Regions from separate parts of the Micromonospora sp. WMMC250 genome, predicted to be linked through region 2. Evidence: riboswitches for the same ligand, from Rfam matches in the RefSeq annotation. Region 2 holds a riboswitch; the other holds the start of a gene.

Region 1 (7,782 bases), 3.7 Mb from region 2:
CCGCGCTCGCGGGCCCGCTCGAAGATCGGGGCGTGCCACTCGTACGGGGTGTGCGCCCGCTCGTAGAGGCGGTACAGGTTCTCCCCGCCCCACAACTCGTGCCCGTTGGAGATCCGGAACGCTGGGGTGTCGACGTCGATCGTGATGGTGTCCGGCCGGTACGTCTGGAGCTTCAGCGCGTGCGCCCCGCTCTGCGCCACCGCGTCGACGATGGCCAGCGCCCGGTTCAGATCCCCGTTGTGGTTGCCGGACATCTCGGCGACCACGAACGGTCGTTCCCCGGCACCGACCGCGTGCGGTCCGATCTTTGTTGTCGCCGTCATTCCGACCTCTGCTCAGGTACGCCCGCACCGTGGTGCGGTGGTGCTGTCGTCGTCCGCCCGGCGGGTGGACGACCTGGAAAACCAGGGCGCCGGGAGCCGACCCGGCTCCCGGCGTGTGGTGCGGGGGCGGCGTTCACTGCCGGCGGCTCCCGGCCAGCGCGTCGTGCCGCTGGGCGGTCGTGACGACCTCGCCGTCACCTGTCGTCGCGGTGCCCGCCCCTCGCCCCGGGTCGTCGTCGGCGGTGACCGAGCCGGAACCAGAGTCGACGCCGCCCGCCGGGCCGGTGCGACGCAGGCGACCGGCGACCCGGTGCGCCTGGCGCAGAGCCGAATACGCCAGCCAGTCGCCGCGCCCGACGAGGCGGTGCTTGAGCCCGGTCACGCCGGGCGGCAGCGGATAGCCACCGGCGGGCAGGTACCGGCGGTAGTGCTCGGCGGCCCGGTGGAAGAAGTCCCGCCGCAGGTGTGGGTGCAGGCGCCCGTCGTTGCCCACCACCACCAGATAGTGGTTGATCATCAGCTGGAACAGTTCGGCCTGCAACCGCTCGTCCGGGTGCTTGCGGGCGACCCAGTCCAGCAGCCGCTCGTACTGGGCGAACGCGTCGAAGTGCCGGCCGCTGCGGGTGGAGGTGATCGCGCCGTGCCGACCCTGCCGGTACAGGTAGCACACCCGGTCCAGCACGGAGATCTTCTCGGCGCCGATGAGCAGGGGGTGGCTGAACGGGATGTCCTCGTACCAGCCGGGGAAGAAGCGCAGCTCCAACTGGTCCAGGAAGTCTCGCCGGACCACCTTGTTCCAGGCGGTGTGCTGCACCCGCAGCAGGTGCGGCTGGTCGTCGAGGCGTGTCACGCCGGGGATGCCGCGCAGCAGGTGACTGCTCGCGTCGACCTCCCGGCGGCCGTCCTCGTGCACCCGCAGGTGATCCAGCATCAGCACGTCGGGCTCGTGCTGGCGCAGCCGGTCCAGCACCGCGGGGATCGTGCCCGGCGGCAACCAGTCGTCGCTGTCGACGAACCAGACGTACCGGCCGGTGGCCACGTCGAGCCCGGCGTTGCGGGCCAGGCCCAGGCCCACGTTGCTGCTCAGGTGCACGACGCGGACACCGTCGCGGCCGGCGGCGTAGGAGCGGAGCATGTCGCCGCAGCCGTCCGGGGAGGCGTCGTCGACGGCGATCATCTCGACCGCGTCCGACTCACCCGCCGGGATGTCGGCCCGGATCGACTCCAGGCACTGGTACAGGTATGCCTCGACGCCGTACACGGGCACGACGATGCTCAGCAGCGGTGCGTGCGTCGGCTCATTGACCACGCCCGCCACCTTTGACGGTCAGGGTGGCCGAACCCGGAACCTGACGTGACCGCCGATGGTGGAGTCCCTGAACTCCCCCCGAGCGGGAGGTTAACGGCGGCCGGCCCGCAGCCCACCGATCTGGCCACCGTGGCGTGCCCGTAGCGCCGTCGGCGGGCGGGACACGTCCGGTTCACCCGGGAGTGACCCGGTAGGGTGCCTCGGTGCGGCCCTGCCGGGCCGTCGCGGGCGTCGCCGTCGCGTCGTCCGACGCCGCGCCGAGGAGGATACGGACGTGCTGGTGACCCTGCGGATCTTCAGGATCCCGGCATGACCAGCGCCGCTGCGGTGTCGACCGCCCGGCCCGCCGGCACGCCCGCCCGGCTGCCCTCGCTGACCGGGCTGCGCTGGATCGCCGCGTTGCTGGTCTTCGGCTTCCACGCCGGCACCATGCGGATCATCGCCGAACCGGACTACAAGGCGGTGGTCGACGCGCTGTTCACGCTCGGCCTGTCCGGGGTGCAGTTCTTCTTCATCCTCAGTGGTTTCGTGCTGGTCTGGTCGGCCCGCGTCGGCGACTCCCGGCGCACCTTCTGGCGGCGGCGGGTTGCCAAGATCTACCCGAACCACGTGGTGCTCTGGGGTGCGGCCCTGCTGGTCGCCTGGTGGTTCGCCGACCCGGTCCTGCCGGCGGTCGCGCTGGAGAACCTGCTGCTGTTGCAGGCGTGGGACCCGCGCATGGGTTGGTTCTACAGCGTCAACACGGTGAGCTGGTCGCTCTCCTGCGAGTTCTTCTTCTACCTGTGCCTGCCCCTGGCGCTGCCGCTGCTACGCCGGGCCAACCCGAAGCTGCTCTGGGTGCTGATCGTGGCGCTGCCGCTGCTGATCCTCGCGCTCTGGCCGGCCCAGCAGTTGGTGCCGGAGGTGAGCCGGTGGTGGTTCACCCAGATCTTCCCGCCCGTACGGTCACTGGAGTTCTGGTTGGGCGCCGTGGCGGCCGAGCTGATGCGGCGGGGTCTCTGGCGCGGCCCGGGGCTCACCGTCGCCAGCCTGGTCTTCGTGGGCACCTGGGTGGCGGCCGCGCAGTGGATCCGCGCGGAGTTGTGGACCACGCTGCTCGCCGTCGCGTACCTGCTGGTGATCACCGCCGCCGCGGACGCCGACGTGCGGGACAGGCGCTCACCGTGGCGGTCCCGTCCGCTGGTCTGGCTCGGGGAGGTCTCGTTCGCCTTCTACCTGGTCCACGTCCTGGTGATGACGAGTGTGCTGCGGTGGAGCGGTGACTGGGGGACCGGGTTCACGGGCTGGCGCGGACCGGCAGTGGTGCTCGGCTTCCTGGCGGTGAACCTGGTCCTCGCCGGGCTGCTGCACCGCTTCGTGGAGACGCCGATGATGCGTCGACTCGCACCGCGCCGCCCGGCCCGGTCGGCGTCCGTTCCGCGGCAACGCGAGGCCGGTCCCGCCGCCGCCGACCCGCCGGCCGACGCCGCCGGGGAGAGCGGGCAGACCAACGACCCATCACGGTACGTCGACTCGCGCTGACACCGTCCACCCTGCTCAGTGGGGTTCGGCGCGGCGTGCGACGACACGCCCGTGGTCGGTGCGTCAAGGTCGGCACGACGGTAGCGTGAGGTCGTGCTTCCGGTCGCGTTCACCTGTCCGCTGTGGTGGGTGGCGCGCTGGGCGACGCGGGTGCTGACCAGCCTCGCCGTCGTCGCGGCCCTGGCGCTCGGCGCGGGCCCGGCCTCGGCCGCCGTGCCAACCCCGTTTGCCCTCGGATCACTCCCGGCGACCTGCCCGTCCACCTGCGCACAGGGGGCGGTGCACGAGGCGCAGGCGGCGACCGGGGAGCCCGTCGAGGAGTCCTCCCCAGCGTGGTCGGTCGACCCGCAATCGGCTCCGCCCGGCGCCCAGGCCGCCGCACCGACCGGCCCGCGGCCGGTGCGCGTGGCCGACTCCGACCGGCTGCCCCTGGTCCACGGCCCGAGCAGCCGGGCACCCCGGGCGCCACCCGGGCGCTGAGTGACCGGGACGAGCGTCCCGCCCGCCGCGCCTGTCGACCCACCAGCTCCGCGCCCCGCCGGCCCGTGCTCCGCCCTGGCCCGGTGGCGGTGGGGCTCCCCATCGCATCGCTCTCTCCCGAGGTGCCGACCATGGAGACCGCTGTCTTCTACCAGTTCGTGACCGAGGTGCCGCAGGCCGCCGCCATCTGGTCCACCCTGTTCCTGCTGGCCCTGGGCGTACTCGCCCTGCTGGTGGCCCGCCCCGAGCGGGAAACACCCCCGGACGACCCGCACACGGCCGCCCTCACCGCTCGTGAGGTGGCCGCCGCCGAGGCCGCCGACATGCGCCGGTACGCCGAGGAGGTGGCGGTCGCCGCGACCGGGGCGGCCCGGACCGCGCAGCGGCGACGTGCTGACTGGTTGACCGCTCAGGAGGAAATGGAACGGGCCTGGGCCGCGTACGACGAGGCGGACACCGCCGCCCGTCGCTTCGCGGGCGCCGAGGCGCTGCCCACCCCGCAGACCCCCCACACGCCGGCCGAGTACGCCGCCCGCGAGCGCTACCTGCACCGGGCCGCGATGACGGCGTACTGGCGGGGTGACCTGAGCATGGCGCAACTCGGCGACGTGTTCGCGCACCGGCGCGGCTGGGATCCCCGGCGGCACCCGGTCGAGCAGGAGGTGCTGCTCAGCCGGACGATCCGGGACACCCGGCTGGCCGACTACCAGGCCGCCGCATTCCGGGAGCGGGCTGCCTGGCGGGACGCGGAACTGGCTGCCGACTCAGCGCGAGCACTCGCGACGGAGAGCTGCGCGGCGGCGGCCCGGCTGCGACCGAACCCGCTGCCCGCGCGGCGAGCGGTGACCGGTGCGTTCCGACCCGCTCTGGTGGCGCGGTGGCGGCCGGCGCGGGCGAGTTGAGCCCGATCCGTGACGTGAGCCGGCTCACGCCGACCGGAATTCGGGCGTCCGGCACGATCGGCGCGAATCTTCCGATGAATCTGGTCGCATTCTCGGCGGCCTGTCCGGTTGTCGACCGTAGGCGTCACCGTAACCGCTTGTCCCATCGAGTCACGTCATCGGCAATACGCGCAGAAATTGCCGCTCCATTTCAGGTTTACGCAGGTGGTGCTGGCTTGGCAGGGGTGCGGACGGGCCAGTACTGTCGTCCCGTCCGGTGCGGTAACCGATCGCAAGAGGCGACGCCGCGCCGACCCGCTCAATCGTGATGAACGAACCGGGGACCCACCAGTAAGTCCGGGGTGAATCCGCGAGCCAGAGCCCGCGGTAGGGCGATCTTCCCGCCCGAATCCGTCAGCTAACCCGGTAGGCGGTGTCGGAAGGAGTTCCATCCTCGTGCAGCACCTTTCCACCCCTCGGTTGTTCCCTCGCCTCCACGGCGCAGCGGTGCCCCCGCTCATTCGTCCAGTGACGGTGAGCTGACCCCCGGGTCATCGCCTAACCGCCCGGCCACGCCGGGCGTTCCCCTGAGCGGTTCACCATCCGCGGACCACGGTCCGCGCGCTGGCGCCTGCCCGGATACCGGTCCGGTCGCCGGTGTGCCGCTCTCCCCCCGATCCGTGGAGGACCCCGTGAAGCACACCCTGCAGCGTCAGCTCCGCCGTTTCGCCACCGAGCGCCCGTACCAGATCGTTGCCGCCTCGGCTGCGGCCCTCGCGATCGCCACCACCACCGGCGCCCTGCTCACCACCGCCGACGACGCACCCGCCGGCCAGCGCACCGCGACCACTGTCGCCGAGATGCGCAGCGACGTCGCCGCCTCCCGCGGCGAGGTGCGTGAGGCGTCCCCGTCGGCAAGCGCCGCGCCGAGCACCGCCGCTCCGGCCACCACCGCCGCGTCGCCGGCGGCCAAGGCCAAGGCCAACCCCGACCTCACCCGTAAGCCGACGCCGCCGAAGCCGCCCGCGACCAAGGTGCTGGACTACGACTACGAGGCGCAGAACACGTACTACAACTGCGGCCCGGCGGCCACCCGGAACGCCCTCAGTGCCGCCGGTATCGACCGCACCCAGGAGGAGCTCGGCGCCGAGCTGGGCACCACCGAGATGGGCACCAACTCCGCCGAGGACACCACCCGGGTCCTCAACGCCGAGGTGAAGGGCGCCCCGTACCGGACCCGGATGTTCGCCGGCGCCCCCAGCCCGGCCCAGATGGGCCGGCTCCAGGCCGACGTCGTCAAGGCCATCACCGACGGCCGTGGCGTGGTCGCGAACGTCGTCGGCGACGCCGTCGACACCGACGGCGGTTACCACTCCTACGGTGGCGGTCACTACATCGCCGTCGTGGGTTACAAGGACAACGGCCGTACCGTCCGGATCGCCGACTCGGCCAACGCGGCCGACCCGTCGTACTGGATCACCACCATCGACCTGGCCAACTGGATCGCCAGCCGGGGCTACTCCGCCTGACCCAGGCACGCTGACCGCCGCGGGCGTCGTCCCCCACAAGGGGCCGACGCCCGCGGCGTTTCCGTCGGTGCCGGCAGCGTCTCCCGGGAGGGACGACTCTCGTACCGGGCCGTGAACCGTGGGAGACTGCGGCCGTGGTGGATGAATCGGGTGGTCAAGCCGGTCGCGGGCGGGTCCTGCTGCTCCTGCACGGAATGGGCACGACCGGGGACGTCTGGTTGCCGTGGGCGCCGCTGCTGGAGCAGCGCTGGGCGGGGCGGTGGCTGGCACCGGACCTCGCCGGCCACGGCTGGGCGGAGCCGCTGCCGTCGTACACCTTTGCGGGGTTCGCCGACCGGATAGCGCGCGGCCTGGCGCCCGGCGACCGGCTCGTCGTGCTCGGGCACTCGCTGGGTGGGGTGGTCGGTCTCGCGCTGGCCGCCCGCGCCGCCGGGACGCCCGTGGACGCCGTGGTCGGGCTGGGCATCAAGGCCGTCTGGTCACCCGACGAGCTGACCCGCGCCGCTGACCTCGCCGCCCGCCCGGTCAGCTGGTTCGCCACCCGCGCCGAGGCCGCGCGCCGCTACCTTCGGGTGTCCGGCCTGGCCGGCCTGGTCCCGCCGGACCATCCGGTGGTGGACGCCGGCCTGCGTCAGGTCGACGGCCGGTGGCGCCTCGCCATGGACCCGACCGCGTTCGCCGTCGGTGAGCCCGACCTGGCCGCGCTGCTGGCGGCGACCGACGCGCCGGTCGTGCTGGCGCGCGGGGAACACGACCCGATGGTCAGCGACGAACAGCTCAAGGAGTACGGGGTCCCGGTCGCCACGTTGCCCGGTCTCGGCCACAACGCGCACGTGGAGGACCCGGCGGCCGTGCTGGCGTTGCTCGACCCGTACCGCTGAGCGGTCCCGAGCGGAAATATCGGTCGTGCGGCCGTCTCTCCGACGCCTACATTCGCCCGGATGCCTGCCATTGATCCGTCCCTTGTGGTCGACGTGAGCCTGAATGTCGTCGACGCTCGACTCGACGATGCCGCGCGTCGGTGTCGGTCCCTGGTCGCCTCGCTCGGCGCGGTGGGTCTGGTGGCGTCCCGCACCGACGCCGACGGTCCCCGCGACGGGGTGAACGTCGACCTGACGCTGATGCCGTCCGTCCCGTCCGCTCCGGGCGCTGAGGCGGTGCGTCACCTGGCCGCGCCACTGCTGACGCGCTTCCGATGGAGCCGTGGCGATCTCGAGGTGGACGAATCGGCGGCCGGTCACCCGATGGGTTTCGCCGCCGGTCGGGAGCGGACGACCGACGGCGTGACGCCGATCTGTGTGTCCATCCGCGCGGCCGCCGACACCGAAGGCGAGTGGTGGGACCCGCCGGAGTGGCTGCCCGCCGACGAGTCCATCGTTCCTGTCCGGCGACGGGTCAGGCGGCTGCCGGCGGCGGCGTCCGACGACGACGTGGTGGCCCGGGTGCACGCCCGGCTGACCGCCCCCGATCTCGACACGGCTCTGGCCCGCTGCCTTCCGCTGCTCGGGCGGCCGGACGTGTGGTCCGTCGACCTGCGACAGATGGCGACCGACGACGGCGTCTGGAGTCTGGCCCTGCTCCTGGTGCTACCTCTGGTCGACGTGTCACCGCAGGCTCCCTTCGGGGCCGGTGTGGCCGCCGTGGCCGCCGAGTTCGGGTTGCCGTCGGGGCACCTACGCAGGTCACCGCTCGGAACGTGGATGGTGGCGGCGATGGAGACGACCCGGCCGCTCGGCGAC
Region 2 (7,782 bases):
CTCGTCTTCGGCCGACTGGACCTACGCGACCGTCAGGTGCTGCACGTCGGGCGGCTCGGCATCCGGGACGAGGACGCCACCACGCTGGTCGTGGACTGGCGGGCGCCGGCGGCCGCCGCCTTCTACCAGGCCACCCCGGCGCAGCCGCTGGACGTGGTGCGTCGCCGCACGATCCAGTCCCGCGCCGAACGGGTCACCCGCATCGAGGACGACCTGCTGGATCCGACCGCCGCCCCGGAGGGGATGACGGTCGTCGGCGACGGAGCGCTGCTGGCCACCCTGTCCAAGGCCACCGGCCGGGGCATGCGGGACATCGTGGCGACCATCCAGCGCGAGCAGGACGAGGCGATCCGTTCGCCCGGTTCCGGGGTGACGATCGTCGCCGGCGGCCCCGGCACCGGCAAGACCGCCGTCGCCCTGCACCGAGCCGCGTTCCTGCTCTACTCCGACCGCAGCCGGTACGCGGGCGGCGGCATCCTGGTGGTGGGCCCGTCGTCGGTGTTCGTGGAGTACATCGGCTCGGTGCTGCCGTCGCTCGGCGAGGACACCGCGACCCTGCACTCGTTGGGCACCCTCTTCCCGGGGATGAGCGCCACCCGCACCGACCCACCCCAGGTGGCGGCGGTGAAGGGTTCGCTGCGGATGCGTCGGGTGCTGGAGCGGGCGGCCCGCGACGCGGTGCCGGGCGGCCCGGGTGAGCTGCGGCTGCTGTACCGGGGCACGCTGCTGCGGCTGGACCGGACGACGCTGGACCGGATCCGGGACCGCGCGCTGCACCGGGGCGCCCGACGCAACGAGGTGCGCCGGGCCGGCTTCGACGGGGTGTTCGCCGCGCTCTGGGCGCAGGCCCGAGAGGTGGGCGTCACCCGACTGCCGGAACAGCGGGCCTTCGAGGCGGAGATCGCCGAGCGGTCGGAGTTCCGGGAGTTCCTCAAGGCGTGGTGGCCTCGTCTGCACCCTCGGCACGTGCTCGGCTGGCTGGCTCAGCCGGACCGGCTGCGCCGGTACGCCGGGGGGATCCTCTCCAACGCGGAGATCCGGCTGCTCACCACCGCGTACCGGGATCTGGACTCGACCGGGCTGACCATCGCCGACATCGCGCTGCTGGACGAGTTGGACGCGCTGCTCGGCAAGCCGGTGCAGCCGGCCCGGGCCCGTCGCGACCCGTTCCAGCTGGCTGGCGGCGTACGCGAGCTGAGCACCGCCGCCGACCGGCAGCGGGCCGCCCGCGCGGCGGCCCGGGAGCGCCCGGAGGACTACCGGGACTACGCGCACGTGGTGGTCGACGAGGCGCAGGACGTCTCGCCGATGCAGTGGCGGATGATCGGCCGTCGTGGTCGGCTGGCCTCCTGGACGGTGGTGGGTGACCCGGCGCAGACCGCGTGGACCGGCGATCCCGACGAGTTGGACCGGGCCCGGGACCAGGCGTTGGGCCGGCGCAAGCGGCACGACTTCACGCTCACCACCAACTACCGCAACTCCTCGGAGATCTTCGCGGTGGCGGCGGCGGAGATCCGTCGGCTCTACCCGGACCTGCCGCTGCCGACCGCCGTCCGGTCCACCGGCGTCGATCCGGTCGAGCTGGTGGTGCCGGCGACGGGGTTGGAGACCGCGACCGTGAAGGCCGCCGCCGACCTGCTGGCCGAGGTGGAGGGCACGGTCGGCGTGATCACGCCGGTGCCGCGTCGCGACGAGGTCGCCGGCTGGCTGGACGCGCTGGACGCGCCGAGGTTGCAGGTGGTCACCAGCCTGGAGGCCAAGGGCATGGAGTACGACGGAGTCGTGCTGGTCGCCCCGAGCGAGATCCGGGCGGATCCGGGTGCCGGGGTACGCACCCTGTACGTGGCGCTGTCCCGGGCCACCCAGCGACTCACCACCATCGACCCGACCGGCTGATCTGCGCGAGCGACCGCCGGCGGGAGGCGCGACCCGCACACTTGCACACATTGCGATGTGAACATACATTGGACCGGACCTCGGACGGCGGCGGAAGGTAGTTCACGTGGGCGCAGGTCATGACCACCACCACGGATCCGTCGCCAATGCCGCACACCAACACCGGGGTCGACTCTGGGCGGCATTCGGGCTGCTCGCCACCCTGATGGTGGTCGAGGCGGTCACCGCCCTGCACACCGGGTCACTCGCCCTGCTCTCCGACGCCGGACACATGTTCACCGACGTGCTCGGCATCGGCATGGCGCTCGCCGCGATCACCGCGACCCGGCGCGCCACCGGCGACCCGCAGCGCACCTTCGGGCTCTACCGACTCGAGGTGCTCGCCGCACTGGCCAACGCCGTCCTGCTCTCCGGCGTCGCGGTCTACGTGGTGATCGAGGCGATCCGCCGCTTCGGCGACCCGCACGAGGTCATCACCGGTCCGATGCTCGTGGTGGCCGTCCTCGGCCTGCTCGCCAACATCGTCGCCTTCGCCCTCCTGCGCGCCGGCGCGCGGGAGAGCATCAACATCCAGGGTGCCTACCTGGAGGTCCTCGGCGACCTGCTCGGCTCGGTCGGCGTGATCGGCGCGGCACTGCTCATCACCGTCACCGACTGGTGGTGGGCCGACCCGCTGGTCGCCGTCGCCATCGGTGTGTTCATCCTGCCGCGCACCTGGCGGCTGGCCCGGGCAGCCATCCGCATCCTGGTGCAGGCCGCACCGGAACACCTCCAGGTGACCGCCGTGCACGACCGGCTGGCTGCGGTCCCCGGCGTGGTCGAGGTGCACGACCTGCACGTCTGGACGCTCACCTCGGGCATGGACGTGGCCTCCGCACACCTCACCATGGAGCCGGGCGCAGAGGTCGGCGCGGTGCTCACCGCCGCGCGTACGGCCCTGCACGACGACTTCCGGATCGAGCACGCGACGTTGCAGATCGAGCCGGGCGCCGCCTCCGGGGCGTGCGGCTCGATCGAGTGGTGAGGGTGAGTTCCCCGTGCTGACGTACTCACCGTCCGTCACATTCGCTGCAGCCGCCCCACCGGTACCGGTAGGCTCTGTCCCGGCCGCCACCAGGCGGCGCCTCCCGGCGCCGGTGGTGGTCGTCGCCTAATCGCCCACACGGGCGAACCGGGGAACCACGTTCCTGGGGTGCATCCGCGTCAGCGGTAGGGATCTTCCGTCCCGAACCCGTCAGCTAACCCGGTCGGCGGCTGACGGAAGGAATGCGCAGTGGCACCAGCACGACCACCTGCCGCCCGACTGGCGGCCCTGATCGTCGCGATGCTCGCTCTCGGCGTCGCGCTCCCGGCCGGCACCGCCTCGGCCGCTCCCCCAACCGGCCAGCGGGCCGCCGCACCCGACTCCGACGAAGAGGGCGGCACCCCGGCACTCCGCGCCCAGCTCGAGGCCGCCAGCAAGGGCTACCTGGACGCGAAACGCGCCCTGGACACCTCCGTGCAGCGGCAGCAGCAGCTCACCACCCAACTGAAGACCATCGAGGTCGAACTCGACCAGCGCAGCGGCAAGGTCGGCGAGATCGCCGGCGTCGCGTACCGCACCGGCCGCCTCAGCACCATCTCGGCGCTGCTCAACAGCAACACCCCGGAAGGCTTCATGGACCGGGCCGCCTCCCTGGACGCGGTGGCCGCCAACGAGGACCGGGTGCTGCGCGACCTCCTCACCACCAAGGACCAGGCCAACCGCACCCGCGCCGCCCTGGACGGTGAGATCAACGAGCAACGCAAACAGGTCGCGGTGATGGCCAAGCGCAAGGAGCAGGCCGAGCGGGCCCTGGCCGTCGCCACCACCCCGAAACCACAGACCACCGCCGACACGGGCTCCAACCGGGGCACCTCCACCAGCAACGCGAAGGCCGCGCCGCGCAACTCCGACGGCTCCTGGCCGAAGGAGTCGTGCAGCGTCGACGACCCCACGCCGGCCAGCGGCTGCATCACCCCGCGCACCCTGCACGCGCTCAACCAGGCCAAGGCCGCGGGCTTCACCCGGTACGTCTCCTGCCACCGCAACGGCGGCTCGGGCGAACACCCGAAGGGCCGAGCCTGCGACTTCGCCGCGCAGAAGGGCGGCTTCGGCGGGGACGCCACCGGCGGGGACAAGACGTACGGCAACAACCTGGCGGCGTACTTCATCCGCAACGCCGACCGGCTCGCCGTGCTGTACGTGATCTGGTACCGGCAGATCTGGCTGCCCAGCAGCGGGTGGAAGTCGTACAGCGGGGCGGGCGGCGACCCGTCCAGCGACCACACCAACCACGTACACCTGTCGGTCTACTGACCGCTCGTGGCCGGCGCCCCCGTCGAGGGGCACCGGCCACGGCTACGTCGCGGGACGTACACCCGATGTCGCCGGTCGTCGGACGACCCGGCAACGAGCGGCGGGCAGCATCGCGGTATGCCTCGGATCCCACCCACCGCCCGCAAGGCACTGCTCACCCTGCACCTGATCACCTCGCTGGGCTGGCTCGGCACGGACCTGGTGCTGCTCACCCTCGGCATCGCCGTACAGCGGGGCGCCGACCCGGCCGTCTTCTACCCGGTCGGCGCGCTGGTCGGCACCGTCCTGTTCGCACCGCTGAGCGTCCTGGTCTGGCTGATCGGTGTCGTCAGCGCGCTGCTCACCCCGTGGGGCCTCCTGCGCTACCGGTGGGTGCTGGTCAAACTCGTGATCACCACGGTGATGGTCGGGCTGGTGCTGTTCCTGCTCACCCCGAATCTGCGGCACGCCGGAGCGCTGGGCACCGCCCTGCCCGCACGCGATCGCGCCGACCTGGTGATCGCGCCCGCGGTGTCGACCACCCTCATGATCATCGCGACGGTGCTGTCCACCTACAAGCCGTGGGGCCGCCGGCAGGCCGCCCGAACGACCACCGCGAGCAGAGCGCGCACGTCGGTGCCCACGCCGCCATGATCGTCGCCCCCGGCCGGGACGACGCCCAACGGCGGCCACGCCGCCCATGATCGCGCTGCAACCACGATGTAGTGGTCTCCTGCGCGCCGTCAGACCACTACATCCATGATCGAGCGTGACCTTGCGAGCTCTGGGCGCGGCGCGGGGTGCCGGGTCAGGCGGCGGGTGGGGGGTCGTCGGCGCGTTCCAGGGCCGGCCCCAGTCGGGTGGCCAGGGCGAGGTGGGCGGCACGGGCCTGACGGAACGCGTAGCGGAACAGGGGGGCCGGCGCGGTCAGGGTGATCTCGACGTCGATCCGGACCAGGCCGTCCGGCTCGGGGCGCAGTCGGGTGTGGTTTCGCACGGTGGTGGCCGGCCACTGACGGGCCACCATGACGATCTCGTCATCCTCGTTGATCAGCACGTCCGCGTGGTACGTGGTCGTGAAGCGCAGCGGGCCGACCGCCAGACGGTCGTTGATCGTGTAACTCGCCTGCGCACCAGGTCGGGGCGGCAGTCGACGGACCTGGACGATCAGCGGGTGCAGTTCGCCCTGCCGGGTCAGGTCGCTGAGCATCGCCGCCGCGTGGGCCGGTGAACACCGGGCCTGGACGGTGTAGCTGAAGGTATCGCTCTTGAGCACACCGTCTCCCGCCGTCGATGGTCGCACGATCGTCCCGTACCGATGTCTGGCTGGCAACGCCCGGCGGAGGAACCCGGGGACGACAGGACAGGAGGCTACTATTTGTCGCATTAGTGATGAATTACCCAAACATGTTGGGGGCGGACATCATGAACGGCGACGATCCGGTGAACGGGCACGTGATGGTCTTCGCGCCCACACCACAGCTGACTGTGACCCTGGACCAGCCCAACGAGCACCCCGAGTTGCACCTGCACCCCGGCGGGCAGGGCGTCTGGCAGGCCCGGATGGTGATGTCGCTCGGTGTCGACGTGGTGCTCTGCGCCGCCCTCGGCGGCGAGATCGGCCAGGTGCTGGAGCCCCTGCTGGTCAGTGAGGGCGTCGACCTGAAGGTGGTGGTCCGTGACTCCGGCAACGGCGGGTACGTGCACGACCGCCGGGGCGGGTCCCGGCAGGAGATCGCCGACGTACCCGGGCAGCCGTTGAGCCGACACGAGCTCGACGAGCTGTACAACCTGGCCCTCGGCGAGGGCCTGAGGGCCGCTGTGAGCATTCTGAGCGGGCCGAACGCGCCGTGGCTCGTCCCCGCCGACCTGTACCGGCGTTTCGCGGCGGACCTTGGCGCCAACGGTGGTCGGGTCGTGGTCGACCTCTCCGGCGATCATCTCGGCGCGGTGCTGGAGAGCGGCGTGTTCTTCCTCAAGGTGAGCCACGAGGAGTTGATCCGCGACGGCCGCGCGCGCACCGACGATAGCGTCGAACTGACCCGGGCCATGTACGAGCTGCACGCGGCCGGCGCAGAGACGGTGGTGGTGAGCCGGGCCGACCAGCCGGCGCTCGCGCTCATCGACGGAGAGTTGTTCGAGGTCGAGATGCCCCGACTGGAGGCCGCCGACCCGCGTGGCGCGGGCGACTCGATGACCGCCGGGGTGGCCGCCATCGTGGCCGGCGGCGGAGACATCCGGACCGCCATCCGGACCGGTGCCGCGGCCGGCGCGCTCAACGTGACCCGGCACGGCCTGGGCACCGGACGGCTCGACTCGATCACCGGCCTGGTGGACCGGGTCCGACTGGTGCCTGCGGACAGCCGGCCACAGGAGCGGACCACCCCCGACGAACTGGCCGACCGGGTGGTCGACCGATGACAGTGCGGGTCTTGATCACCAACGACGACGGGATAGCCGCGCCCGGCATCCAGGCCCTGGCCTGGGAGGCCGTGCAGCGGGGCCTGGACGTGGTGGTCGCCGCGCCGCTGGAGGAGGCGAGCGGCACGAGCGCCGCGATGAGTGCCATGGAACGGGACGGGAGGGTCGTCGTGAACGACCACCCGCTACCGGACCTGGCGGGAGTGCCGGCGTACGGAGTCGGCGGCTCCCCCGGCTTCATCACGCTGATCGCCCTGCACGGCGCGTTCGGCCCACCGCCGTCGGTGGTGCTCTCCGGCATCAACAGGGGCGCCAACGCCGGCCGGGCCGTGCTGCACTCGGGGACGGTGGGGGCCGCGTTCACCGCCGCCACGAACGGGTGCCGCGCGATGGCGGTCTCCCTCGACGTGCTCTCCGCTGGTGAGGCGACGGCGGCGAGCGGCGGCGCCGCAGTGGATGCCGCAGCCCGGGTACGGGATGCCGAGCGGCACTGGAGCACCGCCGCGCGGGTCGCCCTTGATCTTCTTCCCCGGTTGCGATCGGCGCCGTTGGAGAGCGTGCTGAACGTGAACGCGCCGGACCTGCCGCACGGGCGGTTGCGCGGAGTGCGTCGCGGCGCGCTGGCCAGCTTCGGCCAGGTGCAGATGACGGTGGCCGAATCCGGTCACGGCTTCGTGCGTACCTCGTTGGAGGAGCCGGGGCAGGCCGCGCAGCCCGGCACGGACGTGGCGTTACTGGCCGCCGGGTACGCGTCGGTGACGGCCATCCGGGCGGTCACCGAAGCGACCGACGTCGACCTGACCGGGCTGGACGAGCAGACCTGACGTGGTGTCGGGCCCGCTCAGGCGCCGGGCAGCACCTCGGGGGTGGCGGCACCGGCGAAGTAGGGCTCGGGGGCACCGAACAGGCCGAGCAGGCCGGTCACCCACAGCTGCCGGTGCACGAACCGGCTCGGCTCGGTGACCACCAGCTTGACGTCGCTGACCTCGGCCGTCTGGAAGCCGGCGACCATGGCGCTGATGCCGACGGAGTCGATGAAGGTGACCAGCCTCATGTTGAGCTCGATGCGCAGGGGCCGACCTTTGGCCAGCACCTCCGCGATCGCTTCGCGCACCTCGTACGCTGTGTCGACGTCGATCTCGCCCCGC

The links. Region 2 has a riboswitch for cyclic di-AMP ahead of O3438_RS29855 (coiled-coil domain-containing protein). Riboswitches for the same ligand answer to the same signal wherever they lie in the genome.
Region 1: another riboswitch for cyclic di-AMP. It lies ahead of O3438_RS12390 (C39 family peptidase); the one in region 2 lies ahead of O3438_RS29855 (coiled-coil domain-containing protein).

The regions. Positions count from the first base shown of each region.
Region 1 is NZ_JAPZBJ010000002.1:2,843,758-2,851,539, reverse strand. It holds gene pseI (pseudaminic acid synthase) at 1-323, opposite strand, end outside; gene O3438_RS12410 (glycosyltransferase family 2 protein) at 457-1,632, opposite strand; gene O3438_RS12405 (acyltransferase family protein) at 1,942-3,153, shown strand; gene O3438_RS12400 (hypothetical protein) at 3,247-3,633, shown strand; gene O3438_RS12395 (hypothetical protein) at 3,765-4,535, shown strand; cyclic di-AMP (ydaO/yuaA leader) riboswitch at 4,821-4,962, shown strand; gene O3438_RS12390 (C39 family peptidase) at 5,195-6,043, shown strand; gene O3438_RS12385 (alpha/beta fold hydrolase) at 6,178-6,924, shown strand; gene O3438_RS12380 (hypothetical protein) at 6,985-7,782, shown strand, end outside.
Region 2 is NZ_JAPZBJ010000002.1:6,550,234-6,558,015, reverse strand. It holds gene O3438_RS29865 (HelD family protein) at 1-1,896, shown strand, start outside; gene O3438_RS29860 (cation diffusion facilitator family transporter) at 2,003-2,920, shown strand; cyclic di-AMP (ydaO/yuaA leader) riboswitch at 3,034-3,165, shown strand; gene O3438_RS29855 (coiled-coil domain-containing protein) at 3,170-4,234, shown strand; gene O3438_RS29850 (hypothetical protein) at 4,352-4,867, shown strand; gene O3438_RS29845 (SRPBCC family protein) at 5,022-5,489, opposite strand; gene O3438_RS29840 (PfkB family carbohydrate kinase) at 5,672-6,634, shown strand; gene surE (5'/3'-nucleotidase SurE) at 6,631-7,458, shown strand; gene O3438_RS29830 (STAS domain-containing protein) at 7,476-7,782, opposite strand, start outside.